Regions from separate parts of the Alkalihalobacterium sp. TH-98 genome, predicted to be linked through region 3. Evidence: riboswitches for the same ligand, from Rfam matches in the RefSeq annotation. Region 3 holds a riboswitch; each other region holds the start of a gene.
The links. A riboswitch is a leader RNA that binds a small molecule or an ion and turns the genes downstream of it on or off. The one in region 3 is predicted to bind cobalamin.

Region 1 (10,305 bases), on a different contig from region 3:
GAAAATTCTAAGTAATGTATTTTGCGTTAACTGTGGCGTTACAACCATTATCAATTATAGTATACATGATGATTCAGACGGCATTCTCCTTAAAGGAGTCTGTAAAAAGTGTAAAGAACCAGTGGCCCGATGTATTGAGGATTGATAACCCTATAATTTTAATTTTTCGTTCTCTAAGTATTAAAACAAGAGAGAGGGCAAGAATGCTGCCTGTCCTCTCTCAACTTCTTCCGTATCATATTACACATTTTCATATAACAATCCCTTTTCATCCACAATTGCGTCTGGAACCTCTGTCTCAATATTTCTAACTCTAGGCTGAAGATAAACAATAGTTGTCACCATGACAAATAATAATCCAACGAAAATGAATAGTAATCCTATGCCGCGGCTTTCTCCTACGCCTATCAACTGACCTAAACTATTGGCAAGAAGTCCGTCTTGCCTCAGCAAAGGGTTAAACACATGGTCGACTAAAGGACCTGCGATTATGATTGCTAAAGGATAAAGGGAAGTACCCAGCATCCTTCTTATAGTAAAAACACGACCTTGGATCGCAGGATCAACTTTACTTTGCCAGATGGCCTGACTGCATGAATTGATAATTGGGATAAGAAAGAGAAATAATGTGAAGCTAGCCGTAATAAAAATAATAGACGTTGCAGCACCAGCAAAAGTGATCATAATACCTGCGATAGCACAGCTGAAGAAAACACCATGAATTCGATTTTTCGGGCCACCCCACGCACTAATTACTATCCCTCCAAGAAGCATTCCAAAACCTGAGATCGATAAAACAATTCCCAATGTTTGTTCTGATGATAACGAAATAATTAATGGTTGAAGCAGGACATTCACAAATCCGAGCAATAAATTGATCGATGCAGAAAAGAATAATAACCACTTAAACCCAGGCTGCTTCATTACGTATTGCCAGCCTTCTTTTGCTTCTATAATAAATTGTTTTGTGTCTAATTTAGTAGATCGCTTCTCTACAAGTTCAGGTATTTTAGCGAAAATTAAGGTTGTTACCGCTAAGGTAAATGCTGCCAAATCAACAAAGATAACTGCTTGCAACCCATATAGATGAACTAGAAAACCAGCCAACATTGGTGCAATAATAATTGAGGCTGACTCTCCTATCTGAATTAAGCCATTTGCTCGACCTAACTGATGTTTTGGGACCAATAAAGAAATCACCGATTGGTAGGTTGGCATTAAAAACGTATTAAAGCTAGACGCTAACGCTGTTGTTACGTAAATATGCCAAACTTCCAAATGACCTGTCAAAACTAATGCTAGAATAATTATGGTTGAAAACGCAGCTGCACTATTACTCATAATCATTAATTTCTTCCTCGAAAACCGGTCAATAATGACACCTGCAAATGGTGATAAAAGTAACGTTGGAAGTACTATAGAAAGAATAATCATAGAGAACTGTGTAACCGAACCTGTTTCTGTTAGGACCCAAAAACCTAAAGCAAATGAAGTCAAACTAGTTCCGATGACAGAAACAAATTGGCCCACCCATATTAATAAAAACATGTTAAAACTTTTAATATCCATATCCATTCCTCTTCTAGTCATTTTCCCTATTGGAAAGAGCCTATTTATTAAAGGGAAAGTTCACCTAAGTTTTGGATGAAAGATACCTTTTCAATAGATCTTTCTTCTCTAATTATTCCCGTTTTCAATCGAACGAGTTTTTGTAACGTACCTATATTTTTTTTCTCTGGAACAATTACTTCACCTAAAACGTCTAATGTTAAGATCTTGGTTGAGAGCACTTCTTCCGTCACATCGCTGTTTAAGGTTAATTGACCATTTACGATGAAATTCATCGGTTTTTCAAGGGCTAGAAATTGGTCATTCGTCCACTCTTCCTCACCTTCGATAAAAACAAATGTATTCTCATAAGTCAGCACTTCTGTTTCTACTTCTACACAACGTTCATATACTAAGTCTTCAATGTCTTCGTGACAAATAATAACGGAAGTTGAATGAATGTTTTCAATTGATTGAGAAAACACATCTCGTATAACATCCGCTTCTATAATGATAGGTTTTTGAGTATAAAGGTTTCCATGTTTCAATCGTTTAATTGATCTTGCATTTAACCTAAGTTGTTTTTTTATTAATTCATATCCCGACGGAATCACTCGAACAACACATGAAGACAACGAAGACGTTTTTTTATACAAATAAGCTTCTTGATTTTCATACATATAAATAAGCCCGTTAATCTCCATTTTCTTAATTTTTTCGCAAAATAAATCCATATCTAAATCCTGGCTGAATTGAAGCATTCCATTTACGATTAAATGGCTGGAAGGCTCAATCGCTAAAAGAAAAGAATTTGTAAGTGTAAATTTTCCATTTTCAATTCTCGGTAATTCTCCTTCATAAGTCTCAATCATCATTGAACCGTTTGAAAAAAGCTGACTCACCTTGCCAGAGAGGTGAGCTGGGCAAAAAATCTTTCCACTCACCAGTAATTGTAAAAAGTCACCTTTTATATGCTGCCCTTGAACATTTTTGTCGAACATCACCATACCGTTCACAACTAATTGGATAGGCGCATTAATTGATCGTAAGTATGCTTCATCGATCATTAAAATCCCGCTATATAACTGATATCCATCAGGTACTTCAATACCTTTTCCGATGTTCCCAATATTTAAAGAAGTTACCAAATGTGCATTTTCCTTCCGATAAATAACTAATCCAACATTTTCAATTCGTTCAATTTTCTCAACACTTGCTTCTGATGCGTTCATTAAATTAAGTACACCAATATTTCCAATTGTTTGTTTCATGTGTTATCGCTCCTCAATAATTATTCTCAAACGTTTTATTGCGATATGAAGCTTGTAGCGTACAGATGAGGGAGGTATTCCTACCTGTTTACCGATTTCTTGACTTGATAAGCCTAACCAATACTTCTTAAAAATTAAATCACTTAAATCATTAGGTAAATGGGACAATAATTCAGTAATTTCAAGATGATTTCCGACTATATGTTGCACTGGAAAATCTAGTTCTTCCTCCCATGAGGTCGTTCGCTTTTCTTTTCTACGAGCATCAATCAACTGATTTTTCATTACTCGAAAAAACCATGCCCGCTGCTTATGCAAAGGCAGACTGTGAATTTTTTCTTCACTTAATAATTTGATAAGTGCCTCTTGCACAAGATCATTCGCCTCTTGTTCATGCCTGGCAATGGACCTGGCAAAACGATGAAGATCATCTTTTAAACTGTTATAAACATCACTCGCTTTCACTTACACCACTCACTTTAACTTATAAAATTTCACTTAAACTACGATTTGAATAAACTCAATTTTTTCATACTTCATAAGGATAACGAATGAAACGACCAAAGTGTTTGAAAAAATTTTTTTATATCTATAGTATTCTCACTTCAATTAATAAAAACAAAAAAGAATGTTAGCAACTCATTCGTTTAGACTAAAAATATAAGTGGTTCCCCTTAGTGAGTTTGTTGTTTCTCAGAGATGTAAGACACCCTTCACAAAAAATTCCCCCAAACTAATAGTTTGAGGGAATATGTAATCTTCTCTAAACCTGTTCTATCAACACGACTGGTCTCCACATGACTTGAGTGGTGATCGCAGACATAATGATGTAGCAGTCTGTAGTTTTTCAATTACCTACTCTACTACACATGCATCCGTTGAACAAACAACTCTACAAACTTTTCACAACGAATTTGGTCTTGGTCTTGTGGAGTTAATTCGACTTTTAAAGTTACTGCTAAGTCTGTATGAACAAACAACATATCACGGAAGTGGTCAACGGCTCCGCAATAGTTAGGATAAAACCGATCTCCTGTACCAAAAACACCTGTTTTTATATGTTTTGCATTCTTTGTTTCGATAGCTTCATATAAATGAGTCCATTCTTGTGGTATATCCCCGTCTCCCCACGTATACGTACCAATTGCGAGTCCATCGTAATGTTCAATTGTCGTGACCTGAAACTCTTCGATAGAATACAACGAAACATTTAAATTATACTTTTTAAAGGCTCGGTAAATCATTTCGCTTAGCTGTCGAGTATTTCCTGTAATTGATGTATAAACCATTGCAACTTTCATTTTATAATTCATCAAATCCGTTCGACTGACTCACTTTTGTATAGGTTCTTGATTTTTGTTCAAAGAAATCCGACTTTGTTTCATTCATCATTTCATCACTAAATATATGAATCCACGGCATAGGGTTATCTCGTTCTTCAAAATAATTCGCCAAACCTAGCTGACGAAACCGCTTATTCGCTAAGTATTCTACATATCTGTCATATTCTGATAAATCAATGCCTTGTATGCCTTTTAAAATGGCATGCGCCCACTCTTTTTCTAGTTCTACTGCACTGCCGATGGTTTTATATATATATTGAATGTTTTTTTCACAGTTGAGCTCTGGGTTTTCTGTCATTAAAATTCTGATAAATTGGGAAACAAAATATGCATGTTGCATTTCATCCCTTTGAATGTAACTGATCATCGTGCTCGTACGTAACATTTTCTGCTGACGGGCAAGGTTATAGAAAAACGCAAATCCTGCATAGAAATAAATGCCTTCTAGATTAATAGAGTTTACACATAAGGAAAATAAATTCTGTAAGGTAGGGTTCTTACGAAAGGATTCATACGACTCCAATATAAGCTCATTTCTTTTCTGTACTAATGGATCATCTTTCGCTTGATTAAATTGATCAATTTGCTCATCTAAAGGAATAAGAGAACTTAATATATAGGAATACGATTCATTATGGACCGCTTCTTGTTGTGCGATGACTGCAAAAATCGCTTTAAAACTAGGATCTGTCACATAGTCCATCACGTGTGTCATCGTCGGTGTTTGAAGACTATCGAGAGATGCTAATTGTGTATTAATTCTTAAAAAAATTTCTTTTTCTTTTATCGTTAACTGATCCCATTGTTTAATATCATCTTGCATATTAATTTCTTGAGCTTTCCAAAAGTTAGATAATAACACATGATAAAAATCATACATTTGCGGATACGCTATATCGTTCCAATTTAATATTCCAGATGACTCTCCATTTACGATGCCTGTTGACTTATTAGGGAATTCTGGGTTAAGTAATTTAATTTTTGTTAACTCACTGTGTATATTCATTTATGGTCCTCCTAAATCTCCTCTAGCTGTGACAAGCTTGACATTCATCCATTTCAGCTTGCGAAGTGCTTCGAACATAATAGGTCGTCTTTAGCCCTTGCTTCCAAGCCTCTAGGTGAAGGTTTAATAAATCTAACGCTTTTACATTATGTTGAACATATAAGTTAAAGCTAACTGATTGATCAATATGTCGCTGTCTAGCGGCATTCTGCTTAATACTCCACTTCTGTTCTATTTCATGTCGTACTTTTTGATAATACGGATACGTAATATGAGTTAACTCGGGTGCCGTTACGATAAATTTAAAGTTTTTCTTTTCTTCGGCATATTCCACAGCGTACAACGGATCAATCCCATCAGTTGAACCACCAATTTTAGCTGTTGACGAGTTAGGAGCAATAGCCATCATCCAGCCATTCCGGACGCCATATTTTTTTACTTCTTCTATCACGTTTAACCAAGGAATAGAATTGTAACCTTTTCGTTTAAAATAAGCCCCGGTGTGCCATTCAGAACCTTCGAACTGGCTATAGGCTCCTTTTTCCTTAGCGAGTTCCAGTGACGCCCGTATCGTATAATAGGCAATCGTTTCATACAGCTCATCTGCGTATTGAACGGCTTCGTGAGACTCCCAGTGTAAGCCTTTAATTGCTAATAAATGATGCCAGCCAAATGTCCCTAAACCAACGGCTCGATATTTTTTATTGGTTACTTGCGCTTGTCCCACCGTAATGGTATTAAGGTCAATAACATTATCTAGCATGCGCATTTGGATTCGGACTAACCGTTCTAATGCATTCGCCTTCACCGCATTAGGTAGATGAATAGATGACAGATTACAAACGACAAAGTCACCTGGTTTACGAACGATCACAATGTTTCCATCTTCATCTCGATATTCGTTAACGATTTGCGTTGCAGACATATTTTGAGTAATCTCGGTGCATAAATTACTACAAAAAATGGATGTACGCCCTTTAGCAACTATATGTTTATTTGGATTTTGACGATTTACTTCGTCCCTATAAAACATAAATGGAGTCCCTGTTTCTAGCTGAGCAACCATTATTCGTTTCATGACATCCATCGCTCGATATGTTTTTCGAGGCAGTAATGGATGGTTTACCGCTTCTTCGTATTTCTCCTTAAAGTACCTTCTATCTGTTTCATCATAAAAATCTTCTAACCCTAATTTAGCTCCTCTTTCATCTTGCCATCCCATCATTTCCTTTACTTGATGTGGACAAAATGTATGCCAAACTCCACTACTCTTTCCAGTTTCATCAACTTCTTGTAATTTCTCCATAAACAAATCTGGTACTGTTACACCTGTAAAAATATCATGTGCTTTTCTTCGCTCATCGCCGTTATTTGTTTTCAAATCTAAAAACCCATTCATAATATCCTTATGAAAAAGATCAAGATAAACAGCGACTGCCCCTTGACGTTGACCGAGTTGATCAACACTCACTGCTGTATCATTAATGAGGCGGATCCACGGAACAACCCCAGAAGAATTTTCTTTAAATTTTTTTATATCAGAACCCAGTGCCCGAACCTTACCGTAGTATACTCCTATCCCCCCTCCATCTTTACTTAACCTAGCGATATCCCAATTGTTTAAATAAATGCTATCTAACGAATCCTCTACTGTATCAATAAAACAAGACGATAACTGACCAAAACTCTTCCCTGCATTAGCTAATGTAGGCGTTGCCACTGTCATAAAAAGATTACTTAATGCCCAATAGGCTTCTTTTACTAGAGATAAGCGATTTCCCCCTTTTTCGTCCTGCATCAAGGTCATCGCAATGATCATAAAACGTTCTTGCGGTAACTCGTATAAGTTTTGGTCATGATCTTTTGCAAGGTACCGGTCTGCCAGTAGGAAAAGACCAATAAAGTTAAACAAGCTGTCACGTTCGGGTTCTATTTCCTCCCTCAGCTCGTTAATTTCTTCAATACTATATCGTTCTAATAATTGTTGCGAATAAATCCCCTTTTCAGTTAACATCTTGATAAGGTGATAAAAGTCACCATACTTTTGTGTTTGGTCATAGCCGCGGTTGTCTGACGCTTTCTTATATAATTCATTCAAATATAGAGTTGCTGCAACATACGTCCAATCTGGTTCATCCATTGAAATTTGATTTAATGCATAAAATAACGCTTGTTGGTTGGCCTCGTTTTCTATATCTGGACCGCTTAATTCCTCAATACGGTTTATTAGCTTCGTAACGTCTATCGAATACCGTTCAGACGCTTCCTTAATAGCTTTCACTATACTTGTGTATTGTGTTTCTATTTGTTTAATCATACTCAGCTCCCTTGGTGATTTTTTCGGTTAAAAAGCTAGATAAAATAAAAAAACTCTTCCGATAATGGAAGAGTAACTGTCGTAAAAACGGCACAAATTGACATATGTAAAGAAATTTTCTGCACCGTTTCGACTTCTCACCCCCCGAAGAAATGAAACTTTTGGAAAGAATAGGCAGGTCTCCTGACTTGTGTTTCTCTTTACTCTGAGCCTTCCCATATAAGCACCAATTAAGTGAACTTATACAGTGGTGACCTCATTTCATCCACACTTACAGTTGCGGGGACAGTTCTGGACTTTCACCAGATTCCCTATTAAGTCTATTATCAGACACCTATCATTCCATCATATCAATATTTAGTTAACTACAAACAAAAAAACACTATATATTGTATATAGTAAAAGAAAGTCTAGCAAATTTCAATCTTTTTTATAAATATATCATGTTATAGTCAATCTCATATTGGTTCTATGATTTAGTTATAGAATTGAGTTTATACGTTGTTTCTTCCGTTCTTGTGCATGGTTATATAACTCTTTTTCCTCTTCTGTAACAGGGACCACACCTGGGACTGGTACTGGAACACCTCGTTCATTAATTGCAACCATTGTTAAGAATGAGGTAGTGGTAATTGTTCGCTCTCCCGTTTGTAAATCTTCACATTCAACTTTTACGTAAATTTCCATCGATGTTCTTCCTGTTGAGACTACAACAGCCTCTAAATATAAAATATCTCCTACCTTTGCAGAAGAAACAAAATTCACCCGATCAATGGATGCCGTTACGACAACATGCTTGCTGTGTTTCATCGCAGCAATAGCAGCTATTTCATCTATTTGCGATAAAACGGTCCCTCCAAAAATAGTCTCTAGATGATTTGTATCAGCAGGCAGGACTAACTTTGTTTGGACGGTCCTTGATACATCAGTCAATAAGGTTGTTTTCATTAAAATCACTCCAATGTATTAATAACAGCGAAATTTAATTTAATAGAAGCATTTTAAACCAAGTGGGCTAAAATGCTTCATAAATTTTATTAAACAGGTTGTTCTTGAACGCTTCGTAGCTTCCTAGTGGCTTCGACCATATTTTTTAACGATGCAATTGTTTCTTCTTCACGACGTGTTTTTAAACCACAATCAGGATTCACCCAAAACTGTTCTTTAGAAATAACTTCTAAGCTCTCTTCTAGGATCGTACTAATTTCTTCAACACTTGGGACACGCGGGCTGTGAATATCGTAGACACCTAACCCAATCCCAAGTTCATATGGATTTTGTTTTAGAGATTGTATGAATTCACCATGACTTCTTGATGTTTCAATTGAAATTACATCTGCATTAAGAGCACCTATTGGCTAAATAAAATCATTGAACTCGCAATAGCACATATGTGTATGAATTTGTGTTTCATTTTTCACACTTGAAGTCGCTAACTTAAATGCTTTTACAGCCCAATTTATATATTCATTCCAATTTTCTTTACGTAACGGTAACCCTTCTCGTAAGGCCAGTTCATCTACTTGAATGATAGAGAGTCCTGCTTCTTCAAGAGCATCTACCTCTTTTCTAATGGCCAAAGCAATTTGATAAGCTACTTGTTTACGAGAAATATCATCACGAACAAAAGACCAGTTTAATATTGTCACAGGGCCCGTTAACATTGCTTTGACATACTTAGAAGTTAATTGTTGTGCTTCTTTTATCTCTTTAACTGTCATCGGTTTAGTCCACTCGACATCACCATAGATAATTGGAGGTTTTACACAACGTGAACCATAGGATACGACCCATGCGTAGTCTGTAAAGGCAAAGCCTTCTAGCTTCTCACCAAAAAATTCGACCATATCTGTACGTTCAAATTCACCGTGGACTAAAACATCAAGTCCAATTTGTTCTTGAATTTGAATCCAGCGAGCTGTTTCACTTCTCACAAACTCTTTATAAGCTGAATCTGTAATTTCTTGATTACGCCATGCTGTACGTGTACGTTTTACTTGATCTGATTGGGGAAAGCTTCCGATTGTTGTTGTTGGGTAATCTGGTAACTTCATCGTTTCTTGCTGCAATGATTGACGTTCCTTATATCTCATTGGACGACAAAAATGCTCTGGCCTCACTTGTGCTACAAGCTCTTTTACACGTACATTATTTCGATCATCATGTTGAGCTAAAGCATCTGTAGCTAGCATAATTTCCGACACACTTTTTTTTCCCCGACCATTCTCTATCACGAATATAGGATGTGATATGAGTTAACTCCTTAATTTTTTCATCAGCAAATGACAAGGCATTGGTAAGAGTAGGGTCCAGCTTTTTTTCAGACTGTGTTGTTACTGGTACATGTTGTAAACTGCATGAAGACTGAATCCATGCTTCTTTTACACCACTTAAGGATAAAATGGCTTGGGTATTAGTTGCTTTTTCTGCTAAACTGGCCCGCCATATATCACGGCCGTTTATAATCCCAATTCCCAATACTTTATCTTGTGGAAAGCCATGTTTTCGAAGTGCGGTCATGTTTTCTTCAGCACCATGGATGAAATCTAGACCAATCCCTGCAACTGGTAATTTTGATAATTCTTCATACTCTGACAGTCCTTCAAAATAAGTTTGTAGCATAATTTGAACGTTAGGTACAATTTCTTCCAATTGTTTGTAAATTTGATGTACTAGTTTTACTTCATCTTTTGTTAAGGAAAGTACTAATGCTGGTTCTTCAACTTGAATCCAATTAGCACCTGCATCAACAAGTTGCTGTAAAACTTCCGCATATAGTGGTAGTTTGTGTTAAACCATTTTGTCATTTCACAAGCTACA
Region 2 (10,305 bases), on a different contig from region 3:
ACTGTAGGTGAAGTTACACCAATAAATGACAGTTCGACATTAACCATATCTAATTTTTCAGAAAGCAATCTACCTATCTTGTATAGCTCACTATTCGCATCTGCATCACTGCTGCCGCGGCCGACTAATAAAATACCGACATCTTCTTTTCCTTTCTCGTTAGAAAAGCCAACATCAAGTAGACGCGATTGTAAAATATCAAACACTTTATCATGAACACCGATTGGTCTACCATAATTAAATTCGACATGAGGATACATGGCTTTTGCTTCATCAATTTCAACCGGGATATGTATTTTCGCATGCCCCGCTGAAAAAAACATCATTGGAACGAGGCCAACTTTCGTTGCTCCTTGGTCCACACATCGTTTTATCCCTTCACGTATTGTTGGAGTGGAAAACTCTAAAAAGCAAGTTTCAACGATTGGATACGGTATCTCCCCTTTCATTGACTCAACAAATTGAAGAAGTTGTTCATTACCTTCCCGCTTTTTTGTACCGTGACCGATAAATAAAATTGCATTCATTGCGTTTCCTCCTTTTTATTTAGCAACGTCTATTAATCCCCACAAGCCATATCTACTACCACTTGCTCGGGAACTTCTTTGTAATAAAATCCTTCAACAACTTGTACTCGTTTAAAAAACTTATGGAAGCGCTCATTTGGTAACCCTCGATTTTTGTAATCTTCTACTATGTTAACAACAAGGTCGACAAGCTTTCCTCCTTCTAATCCTTCAGCAACAAGCTGTCCGACATGAGCATTTCTACCTGTTGTTTTAGCTCCTAAAAATAAATCAAAACCTTTCTTACGATATATGATCCCTATATCATTTGTTGGTGCACTATAGCACGCCATTCCACAGCCGTTAAATCCAATATTTATTTGCTTTGGTACAGACATTCCGCCGATTAGTTGTTGAAGTTGTTCTACTTGTGGAATCGAGTCTGCTTTTTCACCGTCACAAAAATCACATGCCTTTATGTTGACCACATCACCTGTTGGAAGAAGTAGAAAGCCTGTATTCTCCAAACTTTCCGTTATTTTATTTGGATTGGATGTCTTAACTGAAACTTTGATTAAGTGATCTGGTGTATACTCAAGTGTTGCTCCCTCTCCTACCGTTTCTACCAATGCTGTCAATTGTTGCGGTGTTATTTTTTTATTCGCAATCCCAGGTGAAACTGCAAATTCAAAAATGTCTTCCTGTTGAAACTCGTTTCCTTTTTGTCGGCTGTTTTCTAGTGGTTTTGTTTTAATATCCAGTTTTGAAAGCGCCTCTTCTGCTAGAATGCGCGGACTGAGCGGTCTGTCAGCTATCAGTCTTTCATCTTCTACTCCCCCATGAAGTGCCCAAGGTTCTGCTTCTTTTTTTAGCCGTTCATGTGGTTTAAGTTGTTGTTCAGTCTCATTCAATGTGTATTTTCGTTGATACCCTCTTGGCGTAATCATTTTTCCTTCATAGATGAACGTAGAATTATTTCCGATAATAACCGTGGTTAACATCCCTATTTCATGGTCCAACATATGTTCTAAATCAGTAATAACAATTTGTTCTCTTTCTCGATAAGCACTTTTCACCAATCCAACTGGTGTATCTGGTGAACGATACTTTAATAAAATCTTTTGTGTCTCGACAATTTGTCTTGTTCTTTTCCCGCTTCGTGGATTGTATAACGCGATTACGAAATCAGCTTCAGCAGCAGCATCCACTCGCTTTTTTATTAATTCCCACGGCGTTAAATGATCGCTTAAACTAATCGTACATGCATCATGCATAATTGGTGCTCCTAATAGCGATCCACAGGAATTGATAGCCGAAATGCCAGGTATAATTTCTACCTCAACACCCCCTTCTTCCTTCCAGCCTTTTTGAATGAGAACTTCATACACAAGGCCAGCCATACCATAAACACCTGAGTCTCCACTAGAAATGACAGCTACTTTTTTTCCTGTTTCCGCTTGGCGAACAGCTTCTTGTGCTCGACTCACTTCTTCTGTCATACCTGTGCGTACAATTTCTTGATTTGTAATTAACGGACGAATTAAATCAACGTATGTACTATAACCGATGATGGAATCGGCTTCTAAAATGGCTTCTTTCGCTCTAAAGGTCATATGCTGTTCACTACCAGGTCCAAATCCGATAATTAGTAGCTTACCTCGCTGCATCTACTTCCTCTCCTTTAATGGTTGATTTATTTTATAAAGCAATACACCAATACACCAAATAAAAAAGCACCCCTAACCATAGAGTAATGGTTAGAGATGCTCATAACTTCCGCCCAAATAAAATAATTCGCATGAATAATTAAATTCAGAAAATCCGCTCTCTAACACCTCCCTATCTCCCGTAGGTCAGACAGTGTTGTTAGAAAAGGCAGGTCTCCTGGCTCATGGTTAGTGCAATCTATTCCTTCCCATTCATAGAACAGTGGTTTAATAGACTACAACCAAATTACAGTGGCGGGACCGCGTCGGACTTTCACCGAACTTCCCTTTTAAAGATCTTAATAGCATTCTACTAGAATTGTTTACAAATTCATGTAATGAACACGAACACTGTTAAAATCTTTACCCTTTCCCAACATATGTGATTGTATTAAAAGATTAATGGAAAAGATAAAGGTTTGTCAATCTATTTTTAAAATTATCTAAATATGTCGAGTTCAATAAGGAGGACAAAAAGAGCCGAGAAAATCGAGAAAGCGTAGCCTCCGAGCACCGGAACGTATAGTGTAAATACGTGAGGAGCGTAGGAGCAAGCTGACGAAGAGTTTCGACAGCTATTTTTCCCGGACTTTTTGAAAATCCTCTAAAATTGTCGATTGATTATAGAGCACACTCTTCTATTTCAAAGCCTAAATCTTCGATAATATTATGGTCTTCTGTAACTGCTTGGCCTTTCGTAGTTAAATAATCACCTACGAATATAGAGTTTGCAGCAAATAACGCTAACGGTTGCAATGTACGAAGGTTTACTTCTCTTCCTCCAGAAACCCGAATTTCTTTTGAAGGGTTTATGAAACGCATCAAGGCTAGTACTTTTAGTGATTTCATCGGTTTCGTCCGTTTGTAGTTTTCTAGTGGAGTTCCTGGAATCGCATGTAAAAAGTTCACTGGGATGGAGTCAGCATCAATTTCTCGTAATGAATACGCAATCTCAACAATTTGCTCATCTGTCTCACCCATCCCAATAATACAGCCAGAACAAGGAGACATACCTGCCGCCTTCACTTCTTCAACCGTATTTACACGATCATCATAAGAGTGAGTTGAAGTGATGTTTGTATGATTGTCCTTATGTGTATTAAGGTTATGGTTATAACGATGAACCCCTGCTTCTTTTAACTTTTTAGCTTTTTCATCGCTTAAAATTCCTAGGCATGCACAGATTTTCAGGGGCATTGTCGCCGTAATTTCACTAACCGCATCAATAACTTGATCAACTTCTTTTTCAGTAGGACCTCGCCCGCTCGCAACAATACAATATGTACCAGCTTTTCTGTTCATAGCTTCTTTGGCACCTGCGATTAGAGTCTCTTTATCTAGTAACGAATACTTTTCAACAGGTGCTGTTGAAACGATCGATTGTGAGCAGTAACCGCAGTCTTCGGGACATAACCCACTTTTTGCATTAAAAATCATATTTAGTTTTACTTTTTTTCCGTAATAGTGTTTTCTTACACGAAAAGCGGCTTGCATAATCGGTAAAACCTCATCATCATCTGCTTGAAGAATACTTAATCCCTCTTCAATGGTTAGTAATTCGCCATTTAACGCTTTATCTGCATACTGTTCCCAAATACTTTTTGTTGATGTTGTTGTCGTCATTTTCTCCCAACCTTTCGTCAACTATCTTTTAATATAAGTTAACATTAAATAGTGAGGTTGACAAGAATTATTTACCATATTATTAGGCAGTGAAAAGGTCCAATTACCCCATTAAGACAAGTTTTTTGATGTTTATAGTTGATAAATGAAAAAATGAGCAGCCATTATGACCGCTCCTCTTCCATCTCCATGTATTGTTGCATACGCTTTTCAAACCATATTTTTCTCTCCGAATTATAAATGACCTCATCGGTGATCAACTCATTAAGAAACTGATGACATACCTTCTTTTCACTAATGTTTTCTAGAATCTCTTTTCGCGACTCCCTTAAAAATTCAACATACTCTTCATATTCTTGTCCATACTCTTCACTGAGTTGGTTGACAATTTTCTTTGCTAACATTGGACTTGCTCCTTCTGTTGAAACAGAAATCGTAAGCCTTCCTCTATGTAAGGTAGACACCATGTGAAAATCACTTAAGTCAGGTTGATCTACGATATTTATTAACTGATTTGGTTTTCGATCTTGATAAACGGTTAAATTTACCTCAGGGTCGTTTGTAGCTGCTATAATTAGAAATGCTTGATCTAGAAACACTTTATTATATGCAGATTGAATCCATTGAACCGACTGATTTTCAACTAACTCTATTAGGTTTTCACTTAATTGAGGTGAGACGACTGTTAACTTAGCCCCATGACTTACTATTTTTATAGCTTTTCGTTCGGCGATTTTTCCACCACCAATGATAACGACCGGCTTATCCTTGAGGTTCAAACTAATTGGCATGAAGCTCATGATGACTGCCTTTCATTAACTCTATCGTTTTTGAATAGATTAAGTTCCTAATTTGCTCGTGATACCCTAGAAAATTGCATAGATGTACTTGTTTATGATCAGTTATTTCTATATCGATAATAGCTCGCCCCATTCTTTTCATGAGTACACCGGTAAATAATAGATAAGGCATGACATAGATAATCTCATTATCTTCCTCTATGATTTGTTTTAGGCCGTCTTCAAATATCGGTTCAGAGGCTGCTAAATAACTAGGAGTTACTTGATTTAGTTGAAGCTTTTCTTTTAATCGTCTTGCAATTTCTTCAAAATCAGCTTTGGCCTCCATATCACTACTGCCTCTTCCGACCAGTAAAACAGAAGCCTTGATTTTATCATTTGTCTCTTTTTGAAAACCTTTTTCTTGTAAACGGTCGAATACGATGTCGATCATACGATCATCGACTCCAATAGGAGAACCATATATAAATTGAACCTCAGGGTAAAGCTGTTTCGCTTTTCCAATTTCTTCAGGAATATCTTTTTTAGCATGTCCCGCTTCTAATAATAAAACGGGCTGAACAAATATTCTTGTCGCTCCTTGTTCAATACAGCTTTTAATCCCTTCTTGGATTGTAGGTTTTGTTAATTCAATAAACGCAACCTCTTTGATTGATAATGGCAGCATCTCCATGACCTTATTAATAAACACTAGAAATTGTTTATTCCCTGCATTAATTCTTGAGCCATGCCCAATATATAATACACCATCCATTTTTTACACCCTCTTCCTTACACACTTTCAAGCTGAGATTGCTTAAGCAGAAAATCGACCAAAGCAGAATGAGATGGTTCATTTAAAACATGGTTAACTTTAAATCCAGCATTTGATGCTGCTTGGGCAGACTTTTCTCCGAAACAGATTACATCTAATTTTAATAATTCCTGATAAAGTTGTGGAGAAATTTGTTCCGCTCCAATTTTTAATTCTAGTACTGATTTTGCACTAGGAATGATAATGGTCGATAACAACTGATCATCCATCAATCGTTGCAACACAATTTGTGAAGCGTTCGTAATATGATTTTCATGGGTAACCATTGTGTCTATATTTGTAAATGCTTCTACTGCTTTTTTTTCACCGACAACTAGGTGATTAGCTGATTGTGCTATTTCTTGAATCTTTTCAGCAATACAGCCAAACTTTCCAAGCTGTTGAAGTGACTTATCAGAAAGCACTTGAAACTTCGCTTGGATTGACCGTATATCAAGTCGCTGTATAAGTAACCATTTAAAGAAATAACGAATACTGTCTGGTGATGTAAATGTGATTTTATCATATTCATTTATCTTTTTAGTTATATCATTATTTTGACTGGAAGATAGAAGTGAAGTCTCTTCAAACGAAGGATAATTATAGACATCTGCACCTAATTCACTTAGTTTTTCTTCCAGTAGGCTTTTTTCAGTACTTGTCCGTGCAACTAGTATTTGTTTGCCGATTAAAGGTTTCGTCTCGAACCATTTTATCTTCTCTCTTAACGCTACAATGTCACCAACTAATGTTATCGCTGGATTTTGAAACTTCGTTTTTTCCACCTTATCCCCAATTGTTTCTAATGTTCCTACTAACGTTTTTTGTCTTCCGTATGTCCCCCATTGAATTAATATGACAGGCGTATGGGCAGGACGACCATGCTTCATTAATTGCGTCGCAATATGAAAGATATTACTGACTCCCATATAAAAAGCGATCGTATCGATCCCTTTTGCAAGTGAACTCCAATCAATTAACGGTTGGCCTGAGGTTGATTTATCATGTCCCGTTACAACCGCAAATGTTCCTCCATATTCACGATGAGTCACTGGAATTCCAGCGTAGCTTGCGGCGGCTATACTTGAGGTTATTCCTGGGACTATTTCAAAAGGAATGTTTGCTTGTGCTAAGCTATCCGCTTCTTCTCCCACCCGTCCAAACACACTTGGGTCTCCACCTTTTAAGCGAACAACAACCTTTCCGGCTAACCCATGTTCCACAAGAGTTTCATTAATTTTTTCTTGTCTCATAATGTGACGCTTCGGAAGCTTTCCTGCATAAATTAATTCAGCATCTGGCTTAGCCAGTAACAAAAGAGTCGGGTTCACTAACCGATCATAAACAATAACATCTGCTCGTTCAATTACTTTTTGTGCTTTAATTGTAAGCAGCCCCGCATCCCCTGGTCCTGCACCTACTAAATAAACTATTCCTTTTTTCATTTTAGCTTCCCCTTTACCGTTCAGAATTCTAATCATTTTATTTATGTACTTTAAGCTTATTCATATACACTTCATGTAAATTTGTACTCGTTCCTCTTTTTATATCCGAGTTTATTTATATGTTTTATAAAGTATATTAAAAATTAACCCTTCTTGCAACAATAAAACGCATAGTTGATGCTGACTAACTTGTGTAATAGGTGGATAACTTTAGTTATATAATTTTAGTTTATACGAACTTATCTCAATATATAAAAAGTGCCGGCTATCTTGAGTAGTACTGTACAAGAGCAGATGCGGTTTGGTCTTGTATAGTCTAACATTCAAGTTTAACAGGCACTTCATTTCAAGCTTTTAGGAATAAGCGTTCAAACTCTGTTGCACATAATGGTTTACTTATAATATACCCTTGTATTTGATCACATTTATGATCTTTTAGAAACTGTAACTGTTCCTGAACTTCCACACCTTCAGCAATGACTGACATATGAAGGCTGTGTGCCATAGCTATAATGGCACGAACAATCGATGAGTCTCCATTTTTTGATATTTCATCTACAAAAGATTTATCAATTTTTAACGTATCAATCGGATAATCCTTTAAGTAGCTGAGCGATGAATAACCAATACCAAAATCATCAATTGAAATTTTAATTCCCAATTGGCGCAGTGCATTTAGTTTTTTGTTCACATAATCTTTTTCATGTACTGCTACGTTTTCTGTAATCTCAAGTTCTAAATAATTGGGATCTAGTTGAGTCTCTTTCAATATAGATGTAACGGTTTCTACAATGTGAGGGTCTAAAAATTGCCGAGCTGATAAATTTACAGATACCGTAATTGAATGAGAGTTCTTAGAATGCCACAACTTATTTTGCTGACAAGATGTTCTTAGCACCCATTCGCCAATATCATTAATCATTCCTGTTTCTTCAGCTATTGGAATAAACTCAGCTGGAGACACACTCCCTAACTCTTTGTTATTCCAACGGATCAATGCTTCCATCCCAACGATCTGTTTGGTTAGAATATTTTGCTTAGGTTGATAGTGCAAAGTAAACTCGTTATGATCTAATGCAGTTCTTAAATTTTTTTCAATTTGTAATTCTCTAGATAATGAATGGTCCATCGTCGACTCAAAGAACTGGAAAGAGTTCTTCCCCTGCTTTTTCACTCGATTTAATGCAATATCAGCCTTTTGATACAATTCCTCAAAAGTACTGCCATCTTGTGGATAAACGCTAATCCCCATACTAATGGATGCAAAATGGTCTGTCTGGTCTAAGCGAATAGGGAGCTGTAATGAGTTCATACAGTTTCTTGCAATTTGCTTTATTTCCTCATATGTCACATCACGTAAGTAAATTAAAAACTCATCACCGCCATGCCGGGCAATAAAGTCCTCTTTTCTAAGATTTCCTCTTAAACGATTAGCTACTGATTTTAATAATAGGTCACCATACCGATGACCTAATGTATCATTAATGATTTTAAATCGATCTAAATCTACACTAACAACAGCAATTTGTTCATTAACTTGCTCGACCAGCACTTGCTCTAACTGATTTTTAAAATACGTCCGATTCGGTAATTTCGTAAGTTCATCGTAATAGGCTAACTTCTTTACTTTTTCTTCAACTAACTTACGTTTACTAATATCAGTTCGGATCGAAACATATTGATAAGGTTTCCCACTGTCATCTAAGAAAGGGACGATCGTCGTTTGAACCCAGTAATAGTTATTATCTTTCGTCTTATTCTTTACTTCACCTTGCCAAACTTGACCACTTCTAATCGTTTTCCACATTTCTTTAAAGAACGAGCTAGAATGATAACCTGAATTTAAAATCCGATGATCTTGTCCTAACAATTCGTTCCTGTTGTACTTCGAAATTTCGCAAAATTTATCGTTAATGTATTGAATTTTACCGAATGGATCAGTGATTGCTACAATTGCTGATTGATCCAAAGCAAATTTAATATCCTTTATTTCTTTCATTGATTGTTTTAACTCTGCTTCAGCCTTTTTCCGCTTCGTATGATCCTCAGAAATAAGCAAAATTCCTAAAAATTGATCTTTCTCATATAAATGCACAGAAAAAATTGAAACATCAAGATAAAGTCCCGAACGTTTTTTCAATACACAATCTTGCTTTATTATGAACTCTTCATTTTTCATCTGTTCAAAAAGAGAGCTATCACTACCTTCATTTAAGAAAATAGGGTAACGTTCACCCATTACCTCTCCTTCTAGCCACCCAAACATCGTTTCAGCACCGTAATTTAACAATTTAACTTTACCATCTATATCTAAAACAGCAATTGCTAATGGTGAAGATTGGACAATCGATCTTAGGAGGTCACAATTTTCCCATAACTGGTTTCTTGCTATTTTCATGATTGTTTCAGGATCATTTGTCACCATTATGTATCCTACTTTCATTGTGAGTATCACATTAATAATCTCTTTTGTATCTTTAGTACTATTTTACATACTTTTTAAAGACAATGGTGTGAAAAGAAAGATAAGTTTTTACAAATTTTTTAACCTTTTTACTTAGAGTCTTATTTTAAGAATACATGTTAGATTATCTTACATTGAACCCTTTTGCTTATTTTCTTTGTGTTATAGTAATATTGTAGAAATAGACAGAAAAGTTTTACAAAGGAGAGGAGTCGGCGCATGTCGTATAAAGATAAAAAAGTGATTACGATTGGCATAGTCAGTGAGTTAACAGGGCTATCCGAACGAAAAATACGTTATTATGAAGAGCGCAAACTCATCTTCCCTGAACGTTCCAAAGGTGGTACACGAAAATACTCTTTTCTAGATGTCGAACGACTTGTTGATATCGCAAATAAAATGGAAGATGGAATGCAAACTTTTGAAATCCGCAAAATGGAGCAAAAGCAACTTAAGAAGAAAGAAGTTCGCGAAAAAATGCTACGCGGTCAGCTAAATGCCGCTTTCAATATGAGAAAGTAAGCAATTAAACATTAATGTTTAATTGCTTATTTTTTTTGCTTTCATAAGAAATTCAGTTTAAGGAAAACTATAAATAATATGTAATCGAAAAGTTTTTCAATTTGAGTTATGAAAGGACTGACTCTCATGTCGTACGACTGCATTATCATCGGTGGCGGTATTGGAGGACTCCAGGCAGCAATTCAACTAGGTCGTTATAAGCACAATATCGCAATTGTTGATAACGGTGGCGGCCGTTCAACCTTATGCAAGGAGTACCATAATATTCTCGGCTGGCCTGATGGAGTAAATGGTGATTTCTTTCGAGAAGCAGGAAAAAAGCAAGCTTTATCTTATGATGTAAAAATGATAGAAGATACAGCATCTTCAATAACTAAAAATGAGGACGGTACCTTTTCTGTTCACTTGAAAAATGGTAATTCTCTTCAAGGAAAAAAGCTATTATT
Region 3 (10,305 bases):
CTTCACACCCTTAATGTTTTTAGAATATTAAGAATTATAATACCACATCTTCACCTTTTGGGTATAGAAGATTTTAACTATTTACAGATAATTCACAGAATTGACTTTTTATGAACCTGAGCCGACTAGATATAAAATAACACTCCTTACTATTCTTAAAGATTTATTCACAACGATTCCGACAACGCTAAAAATGAACCTTAAACTAAACAAGATTTAAATAGTAATTAACGGTATTTAGAATTCTTCACATGATTTGTAAATTAATTGGTAATTATATATGTAATGAGTGAGCTACGAATGAGAAATGATAAAGCGAGGATCATCATGAAAAAGAACCAGGTTATACTAATGCTCTTTACACTAATTCTTGCAACAGCAGGATCCTTAAAACATCTACCCAGACACTATAAAGAGGTAGGGTTCATCAGTTTTTTTAATGCTTTTTATTACTACATCTGTAAGAGGTATCTTTTATGGGAATTCCGACCAAGAGGAATAGATTGGCGTATCATTCGAGCCGTTCATACATTTGTTACTACACCTTTGGTTGTTTTATCAAGTTTAGCTAAATTCCCTAAAACCTCGACGGATCAATTTGTTCATGTGTTAAAGTGGACTTTTATATCTACCTATTTAGAGCATGTGGTCGCTCAACAAAAATTAATTCGATTTAAACATGGATGGAATATTTATTGGTCAGGCTTAATTTATTTAAAAATGTATATATACAGTTATTTGCATACCAAAAATGCACCCTTAACATGGATCTTGTCGATAGGGACAGCGATCTTTTATGTACTGAGATTTAAAATTCCTTTAACAAAACGACTACTCAAAGGTCCAATCTTTCTAGTCTCAAAAAAAGATCCGCCATTCAATATAACAAACATTAGTTTTATTAATTCCTTGTATTCTAAAATTTTTAATTAGACGCTATCCTCGCATGATTACTTTTATGAGTTGTCGTTAACCAAGTAGAAACCTATTTCTTTCTCCTTTATCATGAGAAAGTTCACGAGCAACAAGTTTATGATAATAATACACAACGACTGTCAGCACGGACAGTCGTTTTCTTTTTCTTATATCGTGGTCAGGTCAATTACTTTATGATATTTGGCAAGCCAGTTAAAATTTATACTATTTTCATAGTGGTAAATCATTGATTTCTCTAATTCAGAGTACTATCATAAAGGTGCAACTAATTTTATCCAAGTATAATGAATTAGAGATAATTCTGAAAAATGAATATGTAATGGGTTACATATTGGAGGTTATCATGGAGGAACAATTGAAATCTTATGATGTTGTTGTAGTAGGTGGAGGTCTAGCGGGTCTAGCTACGGCTGCATTTTTATCCTTTAACGGAAAAAAAGTAGCACTATTAGAACGTGGAAAGCTTGGAGGGAGAGCAGTCACTCTTCCCATTAAAGGGTTTAATTTTAACTTTGGTGCACACGCCATTTATGGAAGAGACACTTCGATTCTTAAAAATTTTGAAAACGAACTTAAACTTAATATTGAATGGAAAGATTTTAATCCATATAAAGCTAGATACGACTCAGGTGAAGAACTAAGTCATGTGCCTTCTAATGTCCGCGGTCTTTTTAAAACGAAAATCCTTTCATCTCCTGGTAAAATTGTCTTTGCTTGGGAAGTCTTTAAGACGATGTTGAGTATCGACTCGGGTGTACCACACCAATCGATCGGAAAGTGGTTAGAAAAGCAGAACATCGGTGAAGACGTCAAAAAGATGATGTTAACACTCGCATCATCCAATTTCTTTACAAGTGAACCTGAACAAATACCTTCAGAGGTGTTTTTCCAATACTATAAAAGGATCTTTACTACAAATAAACCGGTTGCGTATATCGGCGGCGGGTGGCAGGCGTTAATTAATGAGTTCGTTCGCGTCATTAAAGAGAACGATGGGGAAATATATGAAAAAGCAAAAGTTCAACAAGTTGAAACGACCAAAAATAAAGTGACGAAGCTTATGTTTGGTGAAGAGCAGTTTGAAGCCGATGAGTTTGTCTTTGCAATTCCACCGAAAGAATTACTGAAAGTTTTTAAAGATACTGAGATTGAAGATTGGGTCAGTCATTATGCGAAATATAAATCTTCAAACGTATTCGTTTATGATATTGGGCTTTCGAAACGAGTAGAAAGTCCATTCACGTATATTTACGATCGAAAAAATCAAATGTTTATTACAGATATATCGTATTACGATGAAACATGTATACCGGAAGACGGACAACTCCTACAAGCAGTTGCTTACCTAAAAGATGAAGACATCGGCAATACCGAAGCTTTAGAAAAATACAAGCAACAAATCGAAGCGTTGTATGATAAACATTTTTCCGGATGGCGGGAAAATTTAGCTGTTCCACGTATTTCAAAGAATGCAGTTGTCCAAGAAATTAAATGGAATATGAACCAACAAGCGATGCCGATTTACTTCCCAGATTATCGCAATACCTTCTTTGCTGGAGACTGGTGCCAAGGACAAGGCCAGTTATCTGAATTATCATTCTCAAGTGCTTATGATGTATGTAAATTAATATTAAATAAATAGGTCTAGGTTAGAAAGCATTCATCATTGAGTGCTTTCTTTTTTTTATTTCTTATCCTAACCACAAAATTATTATAAAAAATAGTTTTAATTCATAGTTGACAACTATGTTTAGTTTGAATAATATAATAATTAACAAATAAAATACGAGAAGCTGATTGGAAACACCAAAGGCTAATACTTTCAAATTATTGAAGTATTAGCCTTTTTTTTATCTTTAATCCATACTAAACTAATAGGTTTTATTGATTTAATATTAGATAGGGGAACAGGCAGCTACTACTGGAGGCGTGAACATGACTTTTGAAATTGCATTCGTTATTTTTGTTGTACTTGGAATGTTGGTGTGTCTGATCCGAGAAGTGGCACGGCCAGACTTTATCGTCGCATGCGCCTTAGCTGTATTATTATTAAGCGGGATTTTATCACCTGCCGATGCATTAAAAGGTTTTTCCAATGAAGGGATGTTAACCGTCGCCCTATTATTCATTGTCGCTGGTGCGATTAAGCAAAGTGGGGTATTAAATAACATTGTTACAAAATCATTAGGTTCTGGAAAAAGTGAACGAAAATCATTGCTGCAAATGATGGTACCGATCTCAAGTTTATCTGCGTTTCTAAACAATACACCGATTGTTGTCATGTTTACGCCAGTCATCCGAAAATGGTGTAAAGAACGAAACATTTCACCTTCTAAATTTCTCATGCCGCTATCTTATGCAACGATTTTTGGGGGAACGTTGACACTCATCGGAACTTCGACGAATTTAGTTATTCATGGTTTTATGCTTGAAAAAGGGTTTGCTGGTTTTTCGATGTTTCAATTAGCGATAGTCAGCTTGCCAGCAGGACTGCTTGGTATTTTATTTATGGCCACCATTGGCTATAAACTGTTGCCGGATCGAAAATCTTCAGAAGATACGTTTGGAGAGGATGCGAAAAAGTATTTGTCAGAAGCGACCGTCGAAACAAATTCACCACTTATTGGAAAGTCAATTGAACAAGCTGGTTTACGTAATTTAAGCGGCTTATATTTAATTGAATTGATCCGGAATGGAGAACGAACAACATCTGTTCCTTCGTATAAAAAATTATTGGCTGGAGATCGGTTAATTTTCACCGGAGTTTTAACAACGATTGTCGATATTCAAAACATTAAAGGGCTAAACGTTGAAACGGGAACGGATCTAAAATTAGAAGATTTACAAAACGGCAGTGCATCTTTAGTTGAAGCTGTCGTTTCCCACCGATCTTCTCTTGTTCATAAGACAATTAAAGAAAGCAAGTTTCGCAGTTTTTATGGGGCAGGGGTAGTGGCTGTCCATCGAAATGACGAACGGATTAATGACAAAGTCGGGGATATTAAGTTAAAAGCTGGAGATACTCTCTTACTTTTATCGAATAAAGACTTCGAGCCGAGGTGGTCTAATTCTAAAGATTTTTACTTGTTATCATCGCTTGAAGAACCCGAAATCGTTGACTCTAAAAAATCGATTATTGCCCTTACTACTTTGTTAACTATGATTTTACTTGCGTCTTTTAATATTTTACCAATGTTTAAAGCTGCGGTATTAGCAGTCATTGTTTTATTTTTAACTAAAACCATTACAATAAGCGGCGCTAAAAAATATATACAATTCGATGTCCTATTATTGATTGCGTGTGCCATTGGTATTGGTACCGCACTTGATCAAACAGGGGCTGCAGCTTGGATTGCTGACCACTTTATTCAACTCACAAAAGGGGCAGGTATCATAGGCGCGATTGCAGTTGTTTACTTATTAACAACGGTCTTTACCGAGGTGATTACAAATAATGCAGCAGCCGTACTGATGGTACCAATCTCTCTTGCGATTGCCACTCAACTAGCGGTGGATCCAATGGCATTCTTTGTAACCATTGCAATTGCAGCGTCGGCAAGCTTTGCAACACCGATCGGTTATCAGGCGAACTTAATCGTCTATGGCCCAGGCGGCTATCGCTTTTCTGACTTTTTAAAAATCGGGATACCACTTAACATTCTATACATGATTGTTACAGTTATTATTGTGTATGTCGTATGGATTATTTAATACAAGATAGAAAGAAAACTAGTCTTAAAATAAAGAGGTGGATAATGAAAATATCAAGTAAAGGTGAGTACTCACTACGAGCATTAATTGCATTAGGAGAAAATGCGGGAAAGGTGATGACCGTTTCTGAGATCAGTACGATTACACAAGTCCCGCCACCTTATTTAGAAAAAATATTAATGCAACTCAAGCAGTTAAGCTATATTACAAGTCGCCGTGGCTTCGGCGGGGGCTATCGACTAAGAATAAACCCTAGTGAAATATGTATCGGTGAAGTGATCCGAAAACTGGAAGGGCCTATAGCACCCATGAGTTGTGTCAGTGTAACATCCTATGAACCTTGTGAACTAGAAGGAAATTGTAGACTCCAACCATTATGGGGGCTCGTTCGGGATACGGTTGCTCACATATTAGAGAATATTACTTTAGATGACATCCTAAAAAATAAAGTGATTGAAAAAGAACAACTTCTTAATGGATTATGGGGTAATCGAAGGGATGTTCGAATAGATACTGAATAGATGTACTTAACTAAATAAGAATTTTTTTCTCAACTGAAGAAGAGAGGTAGTTAACAACTCTTTCTTCTGATTTCTAAACTATTTTGATTTTTATACTATCAACGAACCTATACTTAAGCTAAAATAAAGTTATAAAGTGCCACTCATGGGATTTATTGAAAATACTAATTATTAAGATTATGACGAGAGGTATAGCAACCACTCCAAGTAGATATAGGTGATGACATGTCTTATTTCTTTACAATAATAATACCAAGTTTATTATTTTGGTGGCTCTTCTTTTTAGTTCTCGCAAGAATTATGAGCAAAAGTACAACAAACAGTTGGAAGAAAGATTTAAAGCTTTCATTTATTCAAGCTGGACTTCTAATCGCACTACTACCTCTATTTTCTTATTTTATAGATTTTATTAAGTAAAAGTAAAAGATTAGTGTCATACTCCAAACTTTTCAACCTGCAAGAAAAGATTGTTGTAATATTCTAACTCTAGATATAATATTACAACATATCGTAAATCTGTTTTTAGCCAACAACTACATATTGTATCCAGGAAGTATAGGTGTCGAATACGGCTTAATAGGGAATCTGGTGTAAGTCCAGAACTGTCCCCGCAACTGTAAGTGTGGATGAAATGAGATAACCACTGTATAAGTAACGCATTAGCTGCTTGTATGGGAAGGCTCAAAGTAAAATGAAGCACAAGTCAGGAGACCTGCCTTTACTTTCAAAAGTTTCAATTTCTTCGGGGAGTAAGAAGATGAGACGGTACAGGCAATCTATATCTTCTTTTCATCATAGGTTTAGTACCGTTAAATTTGTCATTACTCTTCCGATATCGGGAGAGTTTTTTTTATTGTCCTAAACATAGAGTGTGCGGTTTAACTTATCAGTGATTCAACTTTCAAAACAAAAAGGAGCAATGACATGAAACATCAAATACAATTGGTTTCTGACCTTCAGTCAATTAACAGATATATGAGCGATTATCCCTTCCATCCGGCATTAAATCGTTTTCGAGAGGCAACAGAACAACAAGATGCGTTACTAGCCACTCTTGAAAGAGGGAGTCGAATTTGTATTGCAACAGATGAGGACTGGATAGTTGGCTACACGTTAATACTTGATCCAGAAGAAAACGAACGTTGGAGTGCCTTATCGTACATTAAAGTACTTGGAGCAATTGAAGTAGCACCTACCTATCGAAGTGAAGGGATTGCTAAGAAATTACTTCACGGCATTTGCAACGAACCACAATTAGAGCAATTTATTATTTTATCCATCGAATATGCTTGGCATTGGGATCTTCAAATGGTAGATGGAGACCTTCAATTATATAAAGCTTTACTAAAACGCTTATTGCAATCACAAAGGTTCAATGAAACGGTAACCGACGATCCAGATATCACACAGTACAAACATAATTTTATGATGTCAAGATTTGGGGAAGGGGTATCTAGTGATCAAATCAATCAGTTTATGAGACTGGCTAATATATACTCCATATATTAAAAAACACCCGACCTTGGGGTGTTTTTCTTTCACCATATCCTTACACAACTTACTTTTTCTCCAATTCTTCCTCGAAGAAAAAAGTGGCTGGCTGTTCTTTGACGGTGTATGAATATCTTTTCATGTTCTTGACATATTGGGATTTAGAGACGGTTACTGTTTCATCCGTTGCTTTAATTATCACTTGTTCACCGCTAGTAAACAGATTTTTCTTCATCAAATCACCCTCTCTAGATGGATACTTTTATTATAGCTCAATTTTCATAGGAATAATAGGGGAGAAGCAGTATTAACTTTGTCAAGGGAATTCTTCGTAAACTTTGTTGCCTTTATTTGTAATAAACATCACACTACTGAAAAGGGATGCTGCTCACAAAGAAATAGAAAAGAGCCTAAAAAAGAAACAGTTACTTTTATTAAACAATAGTATTGACATATGCTAAAATAAATTAAGCAATTTTCTTAATTTACTGTTAATTATTTTTTATTTACTACTTACTAAGGAGGTATTCATATGGGAGAACAGTTTTTTAGGCATTATCTTGCAACTCTATCTTATCGGGCAACTGTAGCAATCAAAGATGCACCTTCACATTTCCCTGAGTTTAACGCAGGAAAGGGAGTCCGCACACCAGTCGAGATTTTATCCCATACGTCAGACGTACTAACACTAGCTTATTCCTGGTTTCAAGACATCGAGAAAAAGAAAAATGTCGGCAGCTGGGAAGAAGAAGCGGAGCGTTTTTACCAGTTGTTGGAAAAGTTGGACCGAGTATTTACTGAACACAAACCGATGAAAGCAACGAATGAACAGCTTCTACAAGGACCTTTAGCAGATGCAATGACTCATGTTGGCCAGTTGATCATGCTAAGGAGACTTGCCGATTCACCAACAGAACGCGAAAACTATATTAAAGCAACCATTCAATCTGGAAGCCTCAGACCAAAATCCACTGATATGAACGAATGATAAATCGGCTCTTCAACCCAATTGGTTCTTCAACGCAATGGGCGATGTGGAGCCGGCTGTTACTCTGGCTAACTAGTAAAGGGATGCTGCTATTTTTATTATCTCATCTTTACTTAAAATATAACTATAAATTTGATACAAAACGTGGTCGTCCATCTAGTACAGAAAGTTTTCACCCGTATCATCTACATGTCCAATGTACCCAATTCTGTCCTTGATTTCAATTTTTACCCAACTATTGTTTCAGGCTGTTCATCTAAACCACCTAAAGAAGCATTCTATAACAATATACACACAACTGGAAAATACCGGATATACATCAATAGAACTAATGGAATGATGTGGAAAAAGGGGTTTTAGACAGTAAAGCGTGATCAGGGGATGTTCATATGAGATAAGGGATTGTACGAGTCATATATCTCACTTTACTCTTAAAAAAAGTGGACTAGAGCTCATCGTTTCCCAAGGCACTCCTTTCCTCACGTAGTTCCATCATCCTTCGATTAAAGCAGGTGATTGGTAGGCCTTTTTATAAACGGTACCAATTTTAAAGAGGCTGATACGACTTCCCGTAACACAATAAATGAGCCACGATATACAAGATAAAGAAAATCGGGAGTGAATAAATATGTTCCCATGTGAGTGGGTTATAAAGGTCGATCCAGATAAAGAAAGGTTCTGCGGCATAAGCGGAAATGAGTGCAAAAAGGAACCCTTTAATATAACGGCTGACATGAGGCTTTATTTGCAAAACGACCATTGTCATAACAGGGATTAAAGACAAATCCCAAGGTATGAATGCAGGGATAAAAGGGATGACCTCATAATGATATTCCCAAAGACCTAATTGGATTCCCAATGAATCTAACCAAGACGCGATGAACATCATAAAAAAGCCAGCCGACAATAAACGCAACGTACTGTCTTTTTTTCTATAGATAACCCAGACAATCCACGGAATGATTGTAAGTCCCAGACCTAACCACCACTGCCAAGTAAATAAAACATACTCAGTCCATAATTGAATATGCTCGTTGTTGATTTCATGAAGTTGTTTAAATAATTGGGATATTTTCTTAATACCGTTAGTTTTCATAATGGATAGGTTACCTCAATTTAACAAAAATCATGTAACTGTAAATTTATTTGATTATATTTCCTTTTGATTTAATACTGCACCCGTGCATGCTTCAAAGAACTAAAAGACTTTTTCACAATATTAATCGTAGGAGGAATTCCATTGAAGATTGATCAGAACTTTATTATTCAATCGTTTGAGCACGCGGTTCATAGTTACCGTGAAGCGACTCACCAAGTAGGTCTATGGGAATCAGAGAAATATGTATTTACAAAGTACTTTAGAAAGGAAGATAAAATTTTAGATATTGGCTGCGGGACAGGCCGAACTACATTTGGATTGTACGAGCTGGGTTATAAACATTTAGTTGGCTTAGATTTATCACCACATATGACCGATGAGGCATTACGTATCCGAGATCAGTTCGGCATGAACATTGACTTTATTCAAGGAGATGCGACGAAATTAAGTTACGATGACAACTCTTTTGATCACGCTTTGTTCTCTTTTAATGGATTTATGCAAATTCCGAAAAAAGAAAATCGCATCCAAGCCTTAAAGGAAATTAATCGCGTTTTAAAAACCGATGGACACTTTATTTTTACAACCCATGACAGAAATGGCGATAATGATTTTCAAGAATTTTGGATTGAAGAAAAACGACGCTGGAAAGAAGGCAAACAAGATCAAAGACTATATGAATTTGGTGACCGCCTTATAACAACGAGCGAGAAAGAACGTGACATCTATATCCATATTCCAGACAAAGAGGAAGTCATTACCACCTTGCAATCAGCTACATTTACAATCGTGGAGCAATTTTACAGAAGCGATTTATTTGATGAGCCAGAACCGGTTAAACACTTTTCAACTGATTGTATGGTTTGGGTCGCAAAAAAGACAGAGTAGAAAAAAACTTCTAGATGAGGCAGGCGTATTATGAGGTAACAATTCTACTCTAGAACCTATTGAAATCTTTCCCATTATAAAAGTAAAGTACCTTACAAATGCCTATTCAAAAAATAGTCTATAGTGTGAAAAGCGATTAGATATCTAATCGCTTTTTTATTTCAATTAATAAACTATCCTAAACAACAATAATACAAAAGTCATACAGGCATTTATTATAGGATAAGAAGCAGGATTAACAACTTACATATTCTGTAAGTTTACAGGGTATACTAGATTTGCTCGACGCCTGAAATTACATAACGAGGTAGTGTACTTATGAAAAAAACCGAAGCAATTATGTGGAGTATCGCTCTTCCAGGCTTTGCTCAAATGTTAAGCAAAAACTATTTGAAAGGAGTTTTATTTATTTTCTTGGAATTCCTTATAAATGTACAAGCGAATTTCAACGAAATCATTATGTTAAGCTTTCTCGGTGAAACGCAAGCAGCTATTGAACGAGCAGATTTCCAATGGCTTTTATTTTATCCGTGTCTTTATTTCTTTGCGATGTGGGACGCCTATAAAGATGCAGGAGGGGGGAAAGGGGACTATTCATTTTTACCACTCGTCTTCGCCGCATTTTTTGTCACCGTTGGAACGATGTATTCACCGAAAGTCATGATCTTCGG

Region 1: it holds a riboswitch for cobalamin, as region 3 does, so the genes downstream of both, AC2VNP_RS07800 (ribonucleoside-diphosphate reductase subunit alpha) here and AC2VNP_RS02120 (hypothetical protein) in region 3, are expected to answer to the same signal.
Region 2: it holds a riboswitch for cobalamin, as region 3 does, so the genes downstream of both, cobJ (precorrin-3B C(17)-methyltransferase) here and AC2VNP_RS02120 (hypothetical protein) in region 3, are expected to answer to the same signal.

Annotation. Positions count from the first base shown of each region.
Region 1 is NZ_JBYCKM010000020.1:3,025-13,329, reverse strand. Features, by position in the region: gene AC2VNP_RS07830 (hypothetical protein) at 1-145, shown strand, start outside; gene AC2VNP_RS07825 (MFS transporter) at 241-1,569, opposite strand; gene AC2VNP_RS07820 (hypothetical protein) at 1,617-2,819, opposite strand; gene AC2VNP_RS07815 (RNA polymerase sigma factor) at 2,823-3,284, opposite strand; gene AC2VNP_RS07810 (flavodoxin domain-containing protein) at 3,683-4,120, opposite strand; gene AC2VNP_RS07805 (ribonucleotide-diphosphate reductase subunit beta) at 4,122-5,168, opposite strand; gene AC2VNP_RS07800 (ribonucleoside-diphosphate reductase subunit alpha) at 5,191-7,485, opposite strand; cobalamin riboswitch at 7,642-7,838, opposite strand; gene AC2VNP_RS07795 (acyl-CoA thioesterase) at 7,966-8,433, opposite strand; partial or broken gene metE (5-methyltetrahydropteroyltriglutamate--homocysteine S-methyltransferase) at 8,523-10,305, opposite strand, start outside.
Region 2 is NZ_JBYCKM010000009.1:246,341-256,645, forward strand. Features, by position in the region: gene AC2VNP_RS04460 (sirohydrochlorin chelatase) at 1-527, opposite strand, end outside; gene cobJ (precorrin-3B C(17)-methyltransferase) at 560-2,173, opposite strand; cobalamin riboswitch at 2,364-2,539, opposite strand; gene bioB (biotin synthase BioB) at 2,834-3,835, opposite strand; gene AC2VNP_RS04475 (precorrin-2 dehydrogenase/sirohydrochlorin ferrochelatase family protein) at 4,000-4,614, opposite strand; gene AC2VNP_RS04480 (sirohydrochlorin chelatase) at 4,616-5,389, opposite strand; gene cobA (uroporphyrinogen-III C-methyltransferase) at 5,407-6,873, opposite strand; gene AC2VNP_RS04490 (EAL domain-containing protein) at 7,220-9,298, opposite strand; gene AC2VNP_RS04495 (MerR family transcriptional regulator) at 9,557-9,859, shown strand; gene AC2VNP_RS04500 (NAD(P)/FAD-dependent oxidoreductase) at 9,986-10,305, shown strand, end outside.
Region 3 is NZ_JBYCKM010000005.1:118,519-128,823, reverse strand. Features, by position in the region: gene AC2VNP_RS02135 (FAD-dependent oxidoreductase) at 1,280-2,578, shown strand; gene AC2VNP_RS02130 (SLC13 family permease) at 2,872-4,647, shown strand; gene AC2VNP_RS02125 (RrF2 family transcriptional regulator) at 4,692-5,168, shown strand; cobalamin riboswitch at 5,709-5,902, shown strand; gene AC2VNP_RS02120 (hypothetical protein) at 6,093-6,677, shown strand; gene AC2VNP_RS02115 (hypothetical protein) at 6,727-6,894, opposite strand; gene AC2VNP_RS02110 (hypothetical protein) at 7,192-7,647, shown strand; gene AC2VNP_RS02105 (CBO0543 family protein) at 8,195-8,743, opposite strand; gene AC2VNP_RS02100 (class I SAM-dependent methyltransferase) at 8,888-9,634, shown strand; gene AC2VNP_RS02095 (hypothetical protein) at 9,953-10,305, shown strand, end outside.